4 regions of the Paenibacillus sp. J22P15 genome follow, and region 3 is predicted to be linked to each of the others. Evidence: riboswitches for the same ligand, from Rfam matches in the RefSeq annotation. Region 3 holds a riboswitch; each other region holds the start of a gene.
The links. Region 3 has a riboswitch for cyclic di-AMP ahead of AC0YN6_RS09415 (hypothetical protein). Riboswitches for the same ligand answer to the same signal wherever they lie in the genome.

Region 1: another riboswitch for cyclic di-AMP. It lies ahead of AC0YN6_RS26700 (ubiquitin-like domain-containing protein); the one in region 3 lies ahead of AC0YN6_RS09415 (hypothetical protein).
Region 2: another riboswitch for cyclic di-AMP. It lies ahead of AC0YN6_RS13390 (APC family permease); the one in region 3 lies ahead of AC0YN6_RS09415 (hypothetical protein).
Region 4: another riboswitch for cyclic di-AMP. It lies ahead of AC0YN6_RS27355 (C40 family peptidase); the one in region 3 lies ahead of AC0YN6_RS09415 (hypothetical protein).

What each region holds. Positions count from the first base shown of each region.
Region 1 covers NZ_JBWDNT010000023.1:55,724-60,914, reverse strand. The annotation lists gene AC0YN6_RS26710 (HD domain-containing protein) at 1-1,215, shown strand, start outside; gene AC0YN6_RS26705 (TatD family hydrolase) at 1,233-2,006, shown strand; cyclic di-AMP (ydaO/yuaA leader) riboswitch at 2,191-2,372, shown strand; gene AC0YN6_RS26700 (ubiquitin-like domain-containing protein) at 2,623-3,771, shown strand; gene rnmV (ribonuclease M5) at 3,896-4,441, shown strand; gene rsmA (16S rRNA (adenine(1518)-N(6)/adenine(1519)-N(6))-dimethyltransferase RsmA) at 4,449-5,191, shown strand, end outside.
Region 2 covers NZ_JBWDNT010000004.1:465,142-470,332, forward strand. The annotation lists gene AC0YN6_RS13380 (FixH family protein) at 1-381, opposite strand, end outside; gene AC0YN6_RS13385 (PepSY-associated TM helix domain-containing protein) at 401-1,816, opposite strand; cyclic di-AMP (ydaO/yuaA leader) riboswitch at 2,121-2,303, shown strand; gene AC0YN6_RS13390 (APC family permease) at 2,459-4,282, shown strand; gene AC0YN6_RS13395 (glucose-1-phosphate adenylyltransferase) at 4,691-5,191, shown strand, end outside.
Region 3 covers NZ_JBWDNT010000003.1:227,732-231,422, forward strand. The annotation lists gene metE (5-methyltetrahydropteroyltriglutamate--homocysteine S-methyltransferase) at 1-2,125, shown strand, start outside; gene AC0YN6_RS09415 (hypothetical protein) at 2,193-2,618, opposite strand; cyclic di-AMP (ydaO/yuaA leader) riboswitch at 2,624-2,785, opposite strand; gene AC0YN6_RS09420 (hypothetical protein) at 2,832-3,260, opposite strand.
Region 4 covers NZ_JBWDNT010000025.1:34,504-39,694, reverse strand. The annotation lists gene AC0YN6_RS27370 (GNAT family N-acetyltransferase) at 1-419, opposite strand, end outside; gene AC0YN6_RS27365 (MFS transporter) at 535-1,779, shown strand; gene AC0YN6_RS27360 (cryptochrome/photolyase family protein) at 1,869-3,212, opposite strand; gene AC0YN6_RS27355 (C40 family peptidase) at 3,403-3,852, opposite strand; cyclic di-AMP (ydaO/yuaA leader) riboswitch at 3,856-4,008, opposite strand; gene AC0YN6_RS27350 (copper amine oxidase) at 4,425-5,009, opposite strand; gene AC0YN6_RS27345 (hypothetical protein) at 5,136-5,191, opposite strand, start outside.

The DNA.
Region 1 (5,191 bases), on a different contig from region 3:
TTGATTAATACGAAGGAATTTCAGCGGCTGCGGCGGATACGTCAATTGGGTACATCCTATTTGACCTTCCATGGGGCGGAGCATAGCCGTTTCTCGCATTCACTTGGTGTGTACGAAATCACTAGGAAAATTATTTCCCAATTTGAACGCAATGGTTACCCAGATTGGCCTGCTCGGGAGAGACTTGTCTCACTTTGTGCAGCTCTTTTGCATGATGTCGGTCACGGACCGTTCTCGCACTCCTTGGAAGAGGTATTCGACACCAATCACGAAGAGTGGACATGTAAAATCGTGCTGGGGGATACTGAAATTAATCGCGTACTGAGAGCAGTATCAGAGCAATTTCCTGCTCAGGTTGCAGCAGTCATTCAAAAGACCTATCCGAAGCCAATAGTAGTTAGTCTGATTTCAAGTCAAATGGATGCAGATCGGATGGATTATTTGCTCCGTGATGCTTATTTTACCGGTGTGAATTACGGTACATTTGATTTAGAGCGAATCTTGCGCGTATTACGTCCTTATAAAGGGCAAATTGTAGTCAAAGAGAGCGGGATGCACGCAGTAGAGCATTATTTGATGTCTCGTTACCAAATGTATTGGCAGATTTACTTCCATCCCGTTACAAGAAGCTCAGAGATCATCCTACGTCAAATATTTCGAAGAGCGCAGGAGCTTTATGTGGGTGGCTATTCATTTGAGTGGATGCCAAAGCAGTTGAAGTGTCTGCTTCAAAATACGATGACAGTACAAGATTATTTGAAGCTGGATGAGGCGCTTGTTCAGACTGCTTTCATGGAATGGGCGGAGGAGCGGGATTCGATATTAAGCGATTTGTGCGATAGGTTTATGAACCGACATTTATATAAGTACATTACTATTGAAAACCCCGATGAAGAGCTATTAAATGAGATCAGCAATTGCTTCTCTTCTATAGGAATGAACCCTGATTACCATATGGAAATTGATTTTCCATTTGACCTGCCTTATGACGTTTATCGTCCGGATAAAAAAGATGGCGAAAAGAAAGAAAAAGCGCCGATTTTGTTGTTAGATCGCCTTGGTGAAATCAGTGAAATATCTTCCAAATCCGACATCGTTCGCTCTATTACTGGCTTGCATCAAGGGAAATACCATCTGTATTATCCAGAAGAGCCGCTTAAAGAAAATATTCACTTATTGCCAGAAATAATAAAAAAACTATTTAAACTCGACTGAAGGAGCCTAACATCAACATGACATTACTTTTTGATACCCATACCCATTTAGACTCAAGTAAATTCGATGAGGATCGCGACGAGGTGATTCAGCGGGCGAAGGATGCAGGTGTAAACTTGCTGCTCAATATTGGCTTCAACCGTGAAACGATTCCGACGACAATGGCGCTCGCGGAGCAATACGATTTTATTTATGCAGCTGTCGGCTGGCATCCCGTTGACAGCATAGATATGCGTCCAGAGGATTTGGAATGGATTGAACGTCTATGTGCACATAAAAAGGTGGTAGCCATCGGTGAGATTGGACTTGATTATCACTGGGATACTTCACCAAGGGATGTGCAACAAAGGGTATTCCGTGAGCAAATTCGTCTAGCTCGCAAAGTAGGCAAACCAATCGTTATTCATAATCGCGATGCTCATGAGGATATTATCCGCATTTTGCAAGAGGAGAATGCGGCAGAGGTTGGCGGGGTCATGCACTGCTTCTCTGGCAGCTGGGAAACGGCTAAGCGATGTCTGGATATGAACTTCTACATATCGTTCGGAGGGCCTGTAACTTTCAAAAATGCAAGGGTACCCAAAGAGGTGCTAAAACAGGTTCCGCTCGACCGAATTTTAATCGAAACCGATGCTCCATATTTAGCTCCTCACCCCTTAAGAGGGAAACGAAATGAGTCATCTTTCGTCTCTCTGGTTGCGGAGACAGCAGCTGAATTATTAGGCAAATCGGTAGAGGAAATAGGCGCAATTACGACTGAAAACGGTCGTAAATGTTTTGGGATTGTCTAAAAACGAGAGGGATCAAGAGATATTGAGACCTTTATCGCGTAAAAAGTGATTTTTATATCGAAAATCTCTAATTTTTTCCGTCTTTATCCTGCTTTTTCGCTTAAATCGTCTTTTATCGTATCTTTACAATTGACCTCGTATGAGGGTATGATTCAACTCAGAGCTTTAAAATTTTGTATTGGATTTCCAGTTTACGCTTAATCTCCATTCGGAGAGCGGGGGAACCATGTACGGTATGATGTATCGTATTTTGAATTCTTCAGGGGTGAATTTCGAAGCCTTTGCCATGAGCATTGTGTAACGAATAGGGCGACTCTCTTGCCCGAACCCGTCAGCTAACCTCGCAAGCGCTTATAGAGAGTGATCAAACCTCGTGCATCCATTTTGCCGTATCCCAGTGTAATCATTTAACCGGGAAGCCACGAAACAGATCCTCTGTCGACGGCTTCTTTTTATTTTCGAATAATCGGGAATTTGTCGACATAGGGATAAAAGATGGGGGTGGGAGGACTGATAGAAGTACTGGATTGCGTGCTTGCACGCCAATATACTATAGTCGCGTCAGTTGTATCATGCGTAACACTTGGCGGCGGGGCTATGAAGGAGGACCGATGAAGTGGGAATAATCCAGGTTAAGGACACCCATGGGAAACGATCATCCAGCATGTCTTTCGCATTGCGATGGAAGCGTGAAAACTTGCGTTTGATTCTTTTGAGTGCTACTATCTCAATCGCTATGACTTTCATGTTTTTGGTGTTGTTGTACGGAACGGCTGTCAAAAGCGTCTCCGTAGTAGTGAACGGACAAGAAACCGTTGTGGAAACGAAGCAATGGGTCCTGCAACGCCTACTGGATGAACAAGCTATCGCAATTGGACCACATGATGAGGTGTCCATACCGCTTAATGCGGCAATAAAGGACGGAGACCGTATCGAGGTAACTCATGCGATACCGGTAATTGTGAAGGCTGATGGCAAGACCTCTACTGTATATACGACAGAGAGAACAGTGCAGGCAGCGATCGAGGAATTACATATTCCAGTTCGTGGTCAAGATAAAGTTATACCTCCGCTTCATACCGTATTGGATACAGAATTGACCGTAACGGTAGTTCGTGTCGATAAGAAGGTAGCGGAGACAGAACGTGCAATGCCATTCTCTATTGTGAAGAAGGATGATCCAACGCTGGAAGCGGGTAAGCAAAAGCTCGTTCAACCCGGCAAAGAAGGTCTTATCGTAGAGAGTGTCGAGAAGCAGTACGAGGATGGAGTCCTTATTTCAAAGAAGATGGTCAGCAAGGTTGTTGAGAAACCAGCAATTAATCAGGTTGTCGCCATCGGAACGAAGAAGGAAGAGCCTAAGGTATCGGTTCTCTCGAATAAGAGCCAAAGCATTGCGTCGCTTACGAAGAGCGGTGTAACGTTTAAGGCGAAGAAAGTAATGAAAAATGTTACTTTAACTGCGTATTCTGCTGGCCTATCTTCAACAGGCAAGGATGAAAGTCATCCGGAATTCGGGATTACCGCTTCAGGGACCCGTGTGAAAGAGGGACGGACGATTGCTGTTGATCCGAAGGTTATTCCTATTGGCTGGTGGGTGTATATTGAAGGAATCGGTTTCCGCCGTGCCGAGGATAAAGGCAGTGCGATTAAAGGCAACAAAATTGACGTATACTTTGATAGTACAAAGATTGCGAACAAGTTCGGCAGAAAGAAAGGCATTACCGTATATGTGCTGGGGCCGAATAAACCTACAGCAAGCTAGTTATGGTGCTACCATCATCTTATCGCAATTATTAATTAAATATGCCATCATAAGGAGAGGCAATGCCTCTTCTTTTTGCGTGTTTGCGGGTCTAATAAAGTTTATGTAGAAGGGAATGATCTTGGTGATCAAAGAGATCATTGTCGTTGAAGGTAAAGACGATACAGTTGCAATAAAAAGAGCGGTGGATGCAGATACCATAGAGACGAATGGTTCCGCAATCGGTGAGGATGTTCTGAAGAGAATCGCGCTGGCAAGCGAACGTCGCGGTGTCATTATTTTTACAGATCCTGACCATGCGGGTGAACGTATTCGGAAAATCGTTGCACGTCATGCGCCAGGGTGCAAGCATGCCTTCTTACCACAGGAGATGGCTTTGTACAAAGGTGATATCGGAATTGAAAATGCGAGTCCTGAAGCGATTCGTATGGCGCTCTCACAACTGCGTACAGAGTCAGAGGATGTTGCGGGAGAGATTAGCTGGGAAGACTTAATGGAAGCGGGTCTAATCATACATCCAGATGCGGCTAACCGCCGATTGGTTATAGGTAAGCTGCTTGGGATCGGTTATGCCAACGGTAAGCAGTTTTATAAGCGCTGTACAAGCTTTCGTATATCCAAAGCAGAGTTTGCGGAAGCGTTCCATCAAATGGAAAAGGAATTGGAGTGATAGCTGAATGAGTGGTCAAGAGCAGAATGAGATAAGCAAAGAAAACGTGAAATCACCCTCGATCGAAGTGGCTACGCCCAAACGCACCAAAGAAATTATTGCGAAGTACGGCTTTTCCTTCAAAAAAAGTTTAGGACAAAACTTTCTGATTGACCAAAATATTTTGAATAACATCGTCGCGGCAGCTGAGCTGGATGAAACTAAGGGTGCGCTTGAAATCGGGCCCGGTATTGGCGCGCTTACACAGCGGCTTGCAAGAGCAGCTGGAAAGGTGACAGCTGTCGAAATCGATAATCGGCTTATTCCGATTCTGAAAGATGTATTAGAGGGCGAGGAGCACACTACCGTTATTCATGGTGATGTTCTTAAGCTTGATTTGAAGCAGCTGTTTGAAGAGCAGTTTGCAGATGTTTCGGGCGTCAGTGTCGTCGCCAACTTGCCTTACTATGTAACTACGCCGATTCTTATGAAGCTGCTTGAAGAGAAGCTGCCGCTTGAGCATATCGTCGTCATGATCCAGAAGGAAGTAGCAGAGCGGATGGCAGCTAAGCCAGGCGGCAAAGAGTATGGCAGCCTTAGTGTTGCTGTTCAATACTATTGTGAGCCTAAGGTCGTTTGTATGGTACCTCATACGGTGTTTATTCCGCAGCCAAATGTAGATTCGGCAGTCATTAAGTTATCGATCCGTGAAAAGCCTGCAGTTGATGTGCCTGATGAGGACCATTTCTTTAAAGTGGTACAAGCGAGCTT
Region 2 (5,191 bases), on a different contig from region 3:
CATAACCTGCTCGTTTGCAGAACGAATACGAGATTGAACCACGTAGAGCCCTTCCCCGCTGATGGTATAAGTGACTGAATAAATACCAGGTGAAGATTCTTCTGCTTGGATTGTCACTGCTGAAGACTCGTTGTCTTCCGGCCATATGACGAATTCTGCCTGATCTACATTTTCCAGCGGCTTACCGCTTTTAGTGACCTCTACTGAGAAGATGCTAGGGATGTCTGTTTCAAGTTGCTCAGGCAATTTGAGATTAACAGACAGATGAGGTGGTAGTCCACTCTCGTCTACATCGACTGCTTTAGCGATGCAACCACTCAGCAAAGTGACAAGAAGAAGGGTACCTGCCCATAAAAAGATACGATGGATGGTTACATTCATTAGTATATTCTCCTTAGGATTAGACCGAGAACCAGTGCCGTAACGACTTAATTCTGCGGAGGATGAACAGATCGAGGACGAGTACGACAAGAATAGACAAGCCAACTAGCGGCATGACAGCACCGCAGACCAGCATGATGATCAGCATACCAATTGTAACTTTGCTGCTTTTTTGTTTTGCTGGTGCACCAAGCTTACCCTCCGGCTTACGCTTGCGCCACATCACGTAAGAGCTTACGGCTACCAAAATGAGACCCATGCACGCAATTAATCCAAGAAGTTGATTGGTTAAGCCAAATAGTTTGCCTTCATGAAAAGCAATGCCATATGAAATGACTTTGGCCATGATTCCGTAATCAGCAAAGCGAACATCGGTTAGAATAGCGCCGCTATATTGATCTATATGAAGTGTAGCATTCTTGCCGGGTGTATCATGTGCAGTAGACACGGTAAATACCCCCGTTTCTCCCATTGGCATTGTAATCGTGTAAGGCTTTAGAACGTCATGCTGATCAGCAATAGCTTCAATATCATTAATGCTTACGGTTATATAACCTCCAACTGCAGAAGCTGGTACTGGAAGACTTTCAACAGCCCACGGTAAATCTTCAGCAATATCCTTGGCAACAGTAACAGATTCAGGCTTTGCGCCGAAGCTGTAGGCGAAGGGAGGCGTGTTCGTATTCGTTGAATTAGCAAACTTATCAATTTGACCGCCCATAATTCCCGACCAAGGTAGACCGCCAGCAATGATTATTAATAAGACAAGGGAAATCCAAAATGCGGGAACAGCATGCAAATCACGCCAGAAAAGGCGGCTTCCAGGCTTGCTGAGCCGTGGTAGTATCGTTCCCCATATAGAGGCTTTATTTCGCGGCCACCATAGGAATAAGCCAGTCAATAACATGATGATCGCCCAGCATGCTGCAAGTTCTACTAGTCGGTTGGCAATTGTCCCGCCTATAACAAGCTCGCTATGCAGTTTTTTGAAAAAAGAAGTAAAGGTTTTGTCGCTGTTCATCATGCCAAGCACATTACCTGTGTAAGGATCTACATACATGATCGTAGAAGTTTCATTACGGTTTACCGTCATTTTATAGCTTAATTTAGGATTATCGTCGAGTGTAATAGAGGAAACAATCGTATCTGGATAGGCTTTTTTTGTTTTTTCTATCATACTTTCAGGCGTCATTTTTGTGGTTCCAACCTCACTTACGGTGAGCATATCCTTATACAAATATCCTTCGATTTGTGGTTTGAATAAATAAACGGAACCGCTGAAAGCTAAAATAATCAAAAAAGGTGCAAAAATAATGCCTGCATAAAAATGCCACCTCCAAACCGATTGGTAAATGGCTTGACGCATTCCCGCTGATGCTCGGCTTTTTAAATCGGGTTGTGCTTTATTTACCTTCTCAACTGACATTACACTCATAATGTTACCTCGTTCCTGTAATAATAAAATCTTAATTATTATAACGTTATGGAGGCTAACATCGAATGACTCTTAAGAGTCATCATTTCATAATAAAAGTGACTAACACATACTTTCTTTTTTGAAAAAGCGATTTTGAAAGCAAAATGCTAAGAAGATGAGCTTCGGTAAGTATTTAAAGAATGTAAGCGTTTTTTCGCAATCTTTTTTACAATAAATGACGGAAAATAGTGCGGTTGTATATTTTACAAAACAAATTAGCAGGCGTAATATACATTGTGCATTATAAATAAATATTGTTAACAATTCATACTCGCTTAATTTCCGTCAAGGAAAACGGGGGAACCATCTAAGAGATATGCCTGAGCTTCAGGTAAACATCTTATGGGGTGAATCCTATTGTAGACTGTACATGTTTACAATCAGGTAGGGCGACTTAACCGTCCGAATCCGACAGCTAACCTCGTAAGCGTTGATTGAGGGAGGGTTATAACATGTGTTCAAAACAAAACACAGGTTCTTACCTGTGTTTTTTGTATGCCAAAAAACAGCAGCTTTGATTTAAGATCGTAATTTTTCTTCATTTACTGGGTAATTTAAAAGTAAAGATAATTTGAAAATAAAAAATGTGGAGTGAAAACGATGCTTTCTTTAAAAAGATTTTTGATTGGACGACCGTTAAAATCAAATGAATTAGGAGAGCAGAAACTAAATAAAACGAAAGCACTTGCCATTCTTTCTTCTGATGCCTTATCTTCTGTGGCATACGGGCCTGAGCAAATATTGATCGTTTTAATTACAGTTAGTGCCGCAGCGATTTGGTATTCGATACCAATCGCAATTGGAGTATTAATTTTATTATTAGCACTTATTTTATCTTATAGGCAGATTATCTTTGCATACCCGCACGGCGGAGGCGCGTATGTAGTGTCAAAAGAAAATCTAGGCAAGTTACCTGGATTAGTTGCCGGAGGCTCCTTGCTAGTAGATTATATTTTAACCGTTGCAGTAAGTGTATCCGCAGGTACGGATGCCATTACTTCCGCTTTTCCAAGCTTACATGAACATACGGTAATCATAGCTGTACTATTTGTCATTTTCATAACAATCCTGAACTTGCGAGGTGTAACCGAGTCAGCTTCTATTTTAGCATATCCGGTATATTTGTTTGTTTTAGCATTATTCATTCTAATAGGAGCAGGCATATACAACATAATAACCGGTAATGTTTCTCACGAATTACACACTTCAATCGGAACACCGGTAGCAGGCATAAGCCTATTTTTGCTATTGAAAGCATTTGCTTCTGGCAGCTCTGCATTAACAGGAGTCGAGGCCATTTCGAATGCAATCCCTAACTTTAAAAACCCTGCTCCTAATAACGCCGCAAAAACATTAATGGCGATGGGGATATTGCTTGCATTGTTATTTTCGGGAATTGTATTTTTAGCTTATTATTACGGAATAATACCTAACCTTGAGGTAACCGTAGTTTCACAGATCGCTGAAGAGACCTTTGGGCGGAATTTTATGTACTTCTTCATTCAAGGCACAACAGCATTGATCCTTATCCTAGCTGCTAACACAGGATATTCGGCTTTCCCTTTACTTGCCGTAAATCTTGCCAATGATAAATTCATACCAAGAATGTTTACGGTTAGGGGAGATCGTCTAGGATATTCTAACGGTATTATCATACTTGGCTTTTTATCCATCATCTTAATTATTGTGTTTAAAGGTCAAACGGAACATTTAATTCCTCTATATGCTGTCGGTGTTTTTATTCCTTTCACCCTGTCCCAGACAGGAATGATACTAAAATGGATTCGTCAAAAACCAAAAGGATGGATTTCAAAACTGATTATAAATGCACTAGGGGCTCTTATAAGCTTTATCGTTACCATGATGTTTTTCTTAACAAAATTTTTACAGGTTTGGCCAGTCTTAGTGTTTCTACCCTTAATCATTTATGGCTTTCATCGAATTAGAAAGCATTATGAAGCGGTAGCTGATCAACTAAGAACTTCAACATGTGAACCAGCAGTTCCGATTGAGGGAAATATAATCATTCTTCCTATAGCTGGTATGACACATGTGGTGGAGAACTCCTTGAACTATGCTAAATCACTCTCAGCCCACCAAATCATTGCAGTTCATATTTCTTTTGAAAGAGAAGACGTAGTGACATTTGAAGAAAAATGGAGTAAGTGGCAACCTGACGTGAGGCTTGTAACGCTACATTCTCCTTATAGAAGCATCATTCAGCCTCTGACTAAATTTATTGATACTGTCCAACGAAAGGCAAGTGAATCAAATTACCAAGTTACTGTTGTCATCCCACAATTCATCCCAAAGAAAGGTTGGCATAACATACTGCACAATCAATCTAGTTTACTGATTCGTGCACACTTGCTGTATCGGAGAAATGTGATTATCACTACTGTTCCTTACCATTTAAAGAAATGATCGTCTAATTTATCGCCTATCAATACTTTTTCACTCTTTTAGAGTTCGAGCCACCCTTCCAGGTGGCTATTTTTTATTGCTACAACAAACTGAATCATCTTTACCCGCAATACTTTAAAGATATTGTCGAGATAAGTATGTCGAAAAAAATAAAAGTGAACCTTGAAAATGACAAGAAGCTGAATAACAAACTACAACGGAAAAAGCGGATAAGTCGTAATTCTGTAGCAAGTGTTCCGAATAATGGAGTGTTAGTGGGGTTATTTCCGATTATTTTCTTCTATTTATTTTGTCGATAAATATTTTTCAGTTACAACCAGCTTATGACAAGCTTCGTAACGATCTTCTGATATTATTTTTTTTGAGTTACTCTTGATGGCTTAGGAGCAAACAATAATAATAGAGGAGATGGTCCGTATAACACAGAAGAAATGTATTGCTATGTTACTTGCAGGGGGGGAAGGAAAACGGCTTGCTCCGCTAACCCAGAAGCTCGCTAAGCCGGCGGTGCCATTCGGTGGTCAATATCGCATTATTGATTTTCCGATCAGCAATTGTTTGAATTCAGGAATCGATACGATTGGGGTATTGACTCAATACAAGGCGGAAACCTTGCATACGCATATTAAAGACGGCGGATTATGGTTGAATGACAAAGAAACCGAAATTACGCTTCTTGATGCCTGTCATCAGCCTAATGGCCAATATACGGGAACGGCTGATGCCATTTACAAGAATTTGGAGTACATACAGCGGCATAATCCGGAGTACGTGTTATTGCTATCTGGGGACCATATTTATAAGATGGATTATAACGCAATGATTCAGTTCCATGAGGAAAGCGGAGCAGAAGCTACGATCTCGGTAAAGCAGGTTCCGTGGAAAGACGCACATCAATTCGGCATTATG
Region 3 (3,691 bases):
TGTTAATGATTTTACGTTATATGATCAAATGCTGGATACTTCGGCGATGTTTGGCCTCGTTCCAGACCGCTTTGACTATAAAGGCGGACCTGTTCCAGTAAAGACCTACTATGCAATGGCTAGAGGCACACAGGAAGCACAGGCTTGTGAAATGACAAAATGGTTCAATACAAACTATCACTATATCGTTCCTGAGCTTGCTGGCGCTGCTCCGGTCTTAACAGAGAACCGTCCGCTGCTTGCATACCGTGAAGCAAAAGAAAAACTAGGTATTGAAGGGAAACCGGTTATTATTGGGCCATACACATTCCTCAAGCTCTCGAAGGGCTATGACGCTAAGCATCTTCCGCAGCTGGTTGAGCAGTTTGTACCGTTGTATGCACAGATTCTTAAGGAGCTTGAGCAAGAAGGCGTACAGTGGGTGCAAATCGACGAGCCAATCCTTGTTACTTCCGTAACGGAGGATGAGATTAAATTGATACAATCGATTTATGCCAAGCTGAATGAAGCTGCGCCAACACTTAACATTTTGCTTCAAACGTATTTCGAAGCGGTAGAGCATTATGAAGCTGTAGTCGCGCTTCCAGTACAGGCGATCGGGTTGGATTTCGTACACGGGTTAGAAAACAACCTGAAATCACTTGAGCAATTCGGTTTCCCGCAGGATAAGCTTGCCGGTATCGGACTTGTAGACGGCCGCAACATTTGGCGCTCGGACTACAAACAAAAGCTTGCGCTGTTGCAAAAAATTACTGCAGTTATTCCCGCGGATCGTATTATCGTTCAGTCATCGAGCAGTCTGCTGCACGTACCTGTAACGGCAAAAAATGAAACAAATCTGCCAGCTGAGCTGCGTGATGCGCTGGCATTCGCAGAAGAGAAGCTGGATGAGATCGTATGGCTGAGCGAAGCAGCGGATGCAGCTGATTCTGAAACAGCACAATTACGCGCACAGGAGCTCAAGCTAAACGGCGAGCAAATTTATAATCTATCTGTTTCTCCTGCCCGCAATCGTCAAGCGGCAGATGCAGCAGCAGTTGCTGCTCATCCGTCAACGAGACAAAAGCCATTTGCTGAAAGGCAGAAGCTGCAGCAGCAAAAGTGGAATTTGCCATTTCTTCCGACAACGACAATCGGCAGCTTCCCGCAAACTCTTGATGTACGTCAAGCAAGACAGAATTGGAGAAAGAACGAGCTGAGCTCACAGGACTATGCTTCCTTCATCAACGAAAAAATTAAAAACTGGATTGAAATTCAAGAGGAGCTTAACATAGACGTACTCGTTCACGGCGAGTTTGAGCGTACGGACATGGTTGAATTTTTTGGTGAAAAATTAGATGGTTTCGCATTTACGCGCAATGGCTGGGTACAATCATACGGCTCCCGCTGCGTGAAGCCGCCAGTCATTTATGGTGACGTCGTATTTACCGAGCCAATGACAGTAACAGAAAGCGTGTATGCACAGTCGCTGACGAATCGTCCGGTAAAGGGCATGCTGACTGGTCCGATTACGATTCTGAACTGGTCGTTCCCCCGCAACGATATTACACGGGAGCAAGTTGCTTACCAAATCGCACTTGCACTGTCAGAGGAAGTAAAAGCTCTTGAGACAGCGGGTATCGAAATGATTCAGGTAGATGAGCCGGCTTTGCGCGAAGGCTTGCCGCTTAAGCGCAGTGATTGGGATGCTTATTTGAAATGGGGAGTTCACGCATTCCGTCTGTCGACTTCAGATGTGCGTGACACGACACAAATTCATACGCATATGTGTTATTGTGAATTCCACGATATTATCGACTCTATTCTTGCGCTGGATGCTGACGTTATTTCAATTGAAACATCCCGCAGTCATGGAGAGTTGATTCACAGCTTCGAGGAGAACACATACGATCAAGGTATCGGCCTAGGCGTTTACGACATTCATAGCCCGCGTGTGCCATCTGTGGAAGAAATGGTTAGCATGATCGAGCGTGCCATTAAGGTGCTTGATCCTACTCTATTCTGGATAAACCCGGATTGCGGCTTGAAGACACGTGGAATGGAAGAAACGGTTGCTTCACTTCGCAACATGATGCTGGCAACGTACCAAGTAAGAGAACAAAGAGCGGCATTAGCAACGGTGTAAGATAACAGTAAGACAGTCCAGAACGAGGGTATTTGTTCTGGACTGTCTTTTTGTATTAGGTACACATTTAATCCAAAGAGATGTAAGAGACAGAACGTTGACGCAAAACAGATTCTTCATGGTCGCTGCTGTACGGGGATGAATCTGCGGATTGTGCTAGGACATGGTTAATGGCGGTGACGAATAAGTCGAGGGCGCGCCCATCCTGATCCGATTTGTCATATTGATATTGTTGAAGAGGCGGGAGAGGAATGCTGCCGATAAAGGCTTGAAGCAGATCGCTCCATCTTTCCAAGTCAATTACTTCTTCCTGATCGCTGGCAAATAGCTCACTCCAGCCGAAGCCTTGATTGCTTGTTAGACGAAGACATACGCGATGGCCTGTGGAATCGACGGCAAGAGCAGGTATGACGAATAGCTCGATTCGTGTCACGGATAAATAGTGGGTCTGCTCTGTAAAAAGATGCAGATAGCGTGCATAATTTGTCAACATTAATAGATCTCTCCTTTATTCGCTTACGAGGTTAGCTGTCGGATTCGGGCTAGAGAGAATGCCCTACCAGGGTTACAAATCCCTGGATTCACCCCTTGCGAATCGATGACTATCGATCGCGATGGTTCCCCCGCTTTTTCATTCGAAAAATTCAGCGTGAATAGTGTACCCTTAATTATACCCATTAACTACTTATCTGTAAATCTTATGGCTTCAAAATAGTGAGATGTACGAGATAGCTTGTTTAAATAAAGTATCCTCTTCAAGGTCATATTGGCTGTTGGGATAAGAATAATGATTACTTTCCATATGCAAAGCCGCTGCTGCAAACAAATGATAAATACGCTCATCCTTCAGCATGGGATCAGCTGTAAACACAAATGAAGCCGTGAGGTGAAAGGTGCCGATGTATCTAAGCAGCATACTGCTCCATCTAATCCAGTCACCTGGCTTATCAGATTTGTTAATAAATAACTCGCTCCACCCATGACCCTGCGCTGTCGAAAGTCGCAGACAAACACGATAGCCATTCCATTCAGGCATGGAATAAGGAATCACAAACATTTGAATTCGTTTAATTTCAATAAGAGCTGCGGAATGGTTATCCAAGCTGAGTAAGGGCACTTCAAGTGGCGTGGACATCAATGAGATCTCTCCTCAATTTGCATCATTCAAAGGTAATAGTCAGCCATATTGGCTTGCCGTCTATAGTAAGCCTGAAACGCATAATTGTAAAACTGTGGTATATCGTGAAAAGGCAACCATTGGTCATATTAAATGGAATCTATTCGTTATGTCAGTAAAAAAGGGTTAATTCTTTGAAATTCTCGTTCATGCTCTTTGATTCTAGGTTTTGGAGAAATCTGATTATTCACGCATGAAAACGTTGGGATGAGGGATAACGCTATTTTTGAAAATAAGAGTAAAACAGAGAGATAGTGAGAAATCAAGAGATCGAAATGAATGTAAGCGTTGCGAATCGCTCTGCAAGTCTGAAATTGTCTAAATTAGCCAGTGGACTGCCTTTACAGTACTTATAGCGAGGAGTAATATTCGATACAGGATTTATAAAT
Region 4 (5,191 bases), on a different contig from region 3:
GCGCGCAAGGCTCGGGTGTTCCAAGCGATGACCTCCAAATCAATTTCATTCTGGGGGGCACGACGTTTTGCCTCTGCGACAATGAGTCGTGTGAAGGCAGGACCAAGTCCTTGGCCGCATAGGTCGGGCCGCAAGCCGAGACCTAGCCGCGTTACGCCTGTAATCGGGAAAAACTGTGCAAATCCAATGAGATTGGATTGATAATCCAGCACAGCGGCATATTGAGCTGCACGAAGGACGGAATCGCCAAATTCGATTTCGTCCTTTTTCATTTGTTCCCAAGAGGGCCAATTATATATATCGAATGGCGCCATGTAGCGCCAGCTGCATATTTCCTGAGCATGATTGGTTTCGAGTGGACATATGGTCATATGGGTTCCATCTGGATTATAATGATTAGAGTTTTGATGGATTGTCATTGGTAAAGTCCCTCCGCTAGAATAAGTAGTTAGGTAGATAGAATGACGAACGAATTGAATTTATTATAACAGATAGGCATGCGTTGATCGTGTGTAATTAAGGAGAAGCATCATAATGAAGAAGTTAATTTGGCTTGGCTGCTTGTCCTATTTAGTCATTGGGGTTGCCCATGTTGTTGGCGGATCTATTCTGGAACAGCTCATCGCTCATTATGGTTTAACCTATAAAGATGGCGGGCAATGGATTATGAATCAATTTCTTGGCTTTCTAGTAGGCGTTTTGTTCGCGCCGTCAATCACTGCGAGAGTAGGAAAAAGAGGCGGGGTACTTATCGCCATTGGCATACTGACGGTAAGTGAAGCGGCATACAGCCTGTTGCTTCCATGGGGCTGGATGCTGGGGATTGCTCCACTGGCGGGACTTGGCTTTGGTATGACGGAAGCGATCGTCGGTGCGATGATCATAGACATGGCGAAAAACGGCAAAGCCTCGGCGATGAGCCGTTTGGAAACCTTTTTTGGCGTAGGCGCGCTGTTGATTCCGATTGCAGCAGCATACCTCATTCAGAAAAATATTTGGCAGCTTTCTTTCCCTATACTGGCTGCGATGTCTGGCATCACCTTTGTTCTCTGGCTGACGATGTCCTTTGGAGAGATCGATGATGAGCTTGGTTATATTGCTCGTGCGCCAGGTGAGAAGCAGGGCAAGTCTAAGGAATCGGAAGGATCGTTATCTGCTCGCGGCGCAGAAGTATCCGTCTTTTTTGGCTACCCGCGCAAAGCGCTGCCATTCCTATTATTATCGGCTTTATTTTTTATGATTTATGTCGGAATGGAAATGAGCTTCTCTAACTATCTGCCCTCGATTCTCATCGTTCGCTCAGGCGTAGAGGATTCCAGTGCTGCAGCTGTACTCAGCTTGTTCTGGGGAACAATGGTGCTTGGCCGTTTATTTGCTGGCGTGTTGGCTGATCGGGTAGGGTACTCACGATACTTATTTATTGCAACGGTAGGGGCTTCGGTTATTTTCGTATTGATGGCGATTATGGGACAGCTAAGCTGGATGCTTGCACTCGTCGCGCTTAGCGGGTTGTTCTTCTCGGGTATTTTTGGTATTGCACTCGTTTACGCGAATGAGCTTATTCCGGGCATGACGGAGAGGACAACGAGTCTGCTTGTCGCTTTTGGGGGACTTGGTGGTGCGATTTTCCCGCGAGTAACCGGTTGGATTATGGATCAGTTCAACGTGCAGTCTACATTGTGGTATATTAGCGGATTGGTTATTGTGATGTTGCTTCTGCTAGTATCGATGCTTCTACTTGGAAGAAAACAATCGCAAGGTATCGCGTCCAGAGCTTAAGTGAAATATTTTTTTCAGAAATAAACCTCCACATTCGCTGTTTCGCAGCGGCGGTGGAGGTTTATTTATTATTATAGTTTCCTTACTAATCATTTCAGAATCGTTTTGTATACCTCTATTGCTCTTGCCCTGGATGCCTTCAGATCGACAATGGCACCGCTCTGCGGCTGATGAATCTCTTTGTCTGAAAGATGATCCAAATGAGGCAGCCAGCGCCTAATATAGCTGCCGCTAGGATCATGCGTTTGGGACTGCCTTGCGGGATTCATAATTCGGAAATAAGGTGCGGCGTCGTACCCGAGTGACGAGCACCAGAGCCAGCCTCCGCGGTTAATTGTATTGTCGTAATCACTTAGATGAAGGCGGAAATACTGCTCGCCAAGGGTAAAGGGGCATAACAGGTTTTTTGTTAGAAACATCGCGGTTACCATTCTCAGGCGATTGGGCAGTTCTCCTGTACGGTTCAGCTGCGTCATGGCCGCATCAATAATGGGAATGCCAGTAGCAGCTGTTGCCCACGCTTCGAGATGAGTGTCTGACAGATTGGACATATTAACCCGTTGTTCATAACGGAAATATTCATCATGGTACATCGCTTGGTATAAATAGAAATCACGCCATGCGAGCTGACGTATCCACGTTTCTGAACCTGGAAGCCCTTGGGTCAGTTCATAGGCGTGACGGGCTGAGAGGGCGCCTGTATTGAGGAAGCGTGCGAGTTTGCTCGTAGGTTCCTCCGCGTAAGCATCGCGGCTGTCCGCGTAAGAAGCAAGACGCTCACGAACGAATCGATCCAGTTTAGCTGACGCTTTTGGTGAACCTTGTACGTGTGTACCGCCAAGTGCGCAAGAAACGGCTTCTGGCAAGGTAAAAGTAAGTGCGACCTTGGTATTGATTTCACTTATGGTGGTAAGCTCATCTAACGTCGTTTGGCTCGCTGGACTATAACATTCCAGCATGAAGCTGCTCCACATGCGGTAGAAGGGCGTAAATACCTTGTAAGGCTCGGATCTCCGAGCAAACGTTGGGAACGCGTTTAAATCAGCAAGCGGAGAATCCGCAATAGACGTCCAGCGCCGACCTAAACCATGTGTTGCCAGCTTAAGCTGCTCATCGCGGGAACGCGCATAGGGTGTATAGTCTGAGTGGACGATAACCTCTTCAATGGGATGCGACTGCAGCAAAGCCTCAGTAATAGTGACAGGATCTCCATACAGCACATGAAGTTCCTTTCTTGCACTCGAGTAGCTGTCCAGCAGTGAGGCGGCTTGCGCCATGAAATTTCGGCCGCTATGACTTGTTAAACGACCGTCACCTATTAGAATAGGATCTATAATTAGCAAATGAATGCCCTGCATATCTCTTTTTCTTAAATAATCAAAAGCGCGCAAATCTGCAACACGCAAATCCTTACGATGAATAAACAAGTACATCAGGTACAGCTCCTTCCCTAAAAAAAAGCAGCTATGAACGGTCGTTATGCAGCGTAGATTGAAACAGCAAAGCCGCAAGTTATTTGTCGTCAGAGGACAAATAACTGCGGCTTTGCTTGATGAGTCTACCCGTTCAACCCTCAAGGAGAGGGATTAGGTTGCTCTATTTCACTTCAATGTTGGCTTGTTATTAATTAGCATCCATGATACGACGAGAAGTAACATACCGTCCTTCATAGTAATCGGAGTTAAGTTTGTCTGTTACAACGCCTCTGCTAGAGGACGAATGTACAAACTTACCGTCTCCTATGTAAATGCCAACATGGGATATGGCGCTGTTGTTGCCGCCAACTGTGTCGAAGAACACAAGGTCTCCCGGAATGAGGTCAGTCTTAGCGACCTTTGTACCTTCTTTTGCTTGCGAGCCAGAAGTACGTGTAAGATCAATGCCCATTTTCTCGAACACATAGCTCGTGAAGCCGGAGCAATCAAAGCCCCTCGACGTCGTCCCGCCGCTTTTGTACGGAGTACCGATAAGATCATCGACAATTCCGTTTAGTTTTGAGTCTGCGAAAGCGCTTCCCGCTTGGAAAGCAAGTACGAGAACGAGACCCAGGAGTATTGAGGTAAACTTTTTCAATTGTGAAACTCCTTCCAATGCCGACGAGGTTAGCTGTGGGGTTCGGTTGAAGGCTCCCTATGATTCCTCAGGCGTTTGCAAATACACAAACGTCGGAATCAATTCACCCAAAGTGGTTCCCCCGTATCCCAATAGGGAATTAGGCAGTTTTTTTATTGCTCTTGAAGGTAATTCGATTATTTTCAATGATCTCCTGCCTTTAGCGGCAATTTCTAATAATTCTCATGTAACCTTTTGACATTTAGGTTCGTTTATCCGTTCTTTGTGTAATATAAACAAAAGGTAATAGTGCTTTCTAACTAAATGCAAGGAGTCAATTTCATTAATTATGTGGATGTTGTGTAAAATATACCGATTTGTCCCCTTGGTATTAAATCGCAAGGACTAGCTTGAAGCTCCGTATACAGCGGAATTTCGCCATAATATTAGCCGAAAATTAGAAAAATCTCATCTATTTTACTCGGGAATAAGAGCGGATTCAGCAAGGCGATGGACTGCTGTGAATTAAGCAACAAGAATAGACAAAGGAGGCTGTTCCTGAGAACAACCTCCTTGGATGATGGAGAAGAAATTTATTTTGCGGTGATAACTTTTTCGGAAATGAGCTGCGGATCGTTGTTTTTCTGCTTCATCCAGAACTGTACCTTGTATTTCCCTGCATATTTGAAGTCGTAGGAGAATAGTTTGGAGCTGAACCAAAAGGTGTCTTTTTCAACGAATTCTTTAAAATCATTATCGTCCTGGCTGCGGCTATCAATTGAAGTTTCTTTATCATTAGGGTCAACGATGGTAACTTTGAATTCTGAAATGGTCATATTTAAATTATCGATTTGGGCCTGCACCATAAATTTCTGAACGCTGCCTTTATCAACCTGCCCGAACATGGTTCGTTTCTCGTTCATTAGAAACATGTGTACATTGGGCTTCTGAATAATCAGCTTCTTATCATTGCTCTTGTACTGGACAAAGGCTTGAAGATAGTCGTTCAAAGAACGGATACTGATATATACCTTATCATCTACAACTACAGCTTCATCGGTAGATTGCGTATTATTATAAAGGAGCGTTACTCTTTGAAATAGTTTGTCCGCTGCAACCAATGAACCGCCCGATAAGAGCAATACCATGGATATAATAATTAGTCTTTTACGCATCATTTGTGAAAGTCCCCCAATTTTGATTTTCTTTCAGTTATTTATACAAAAATACCATCATTTAGTTGCGGTCAGCCGAAAAAAAACCTTCGCACACACAGAATAGTGTGGAACGAAGGTTATTTCCTGTTAAATTTGTTTCGTTTGCAGGAGATCATATTGTGAGGCTATCGTCCAAACCTTCA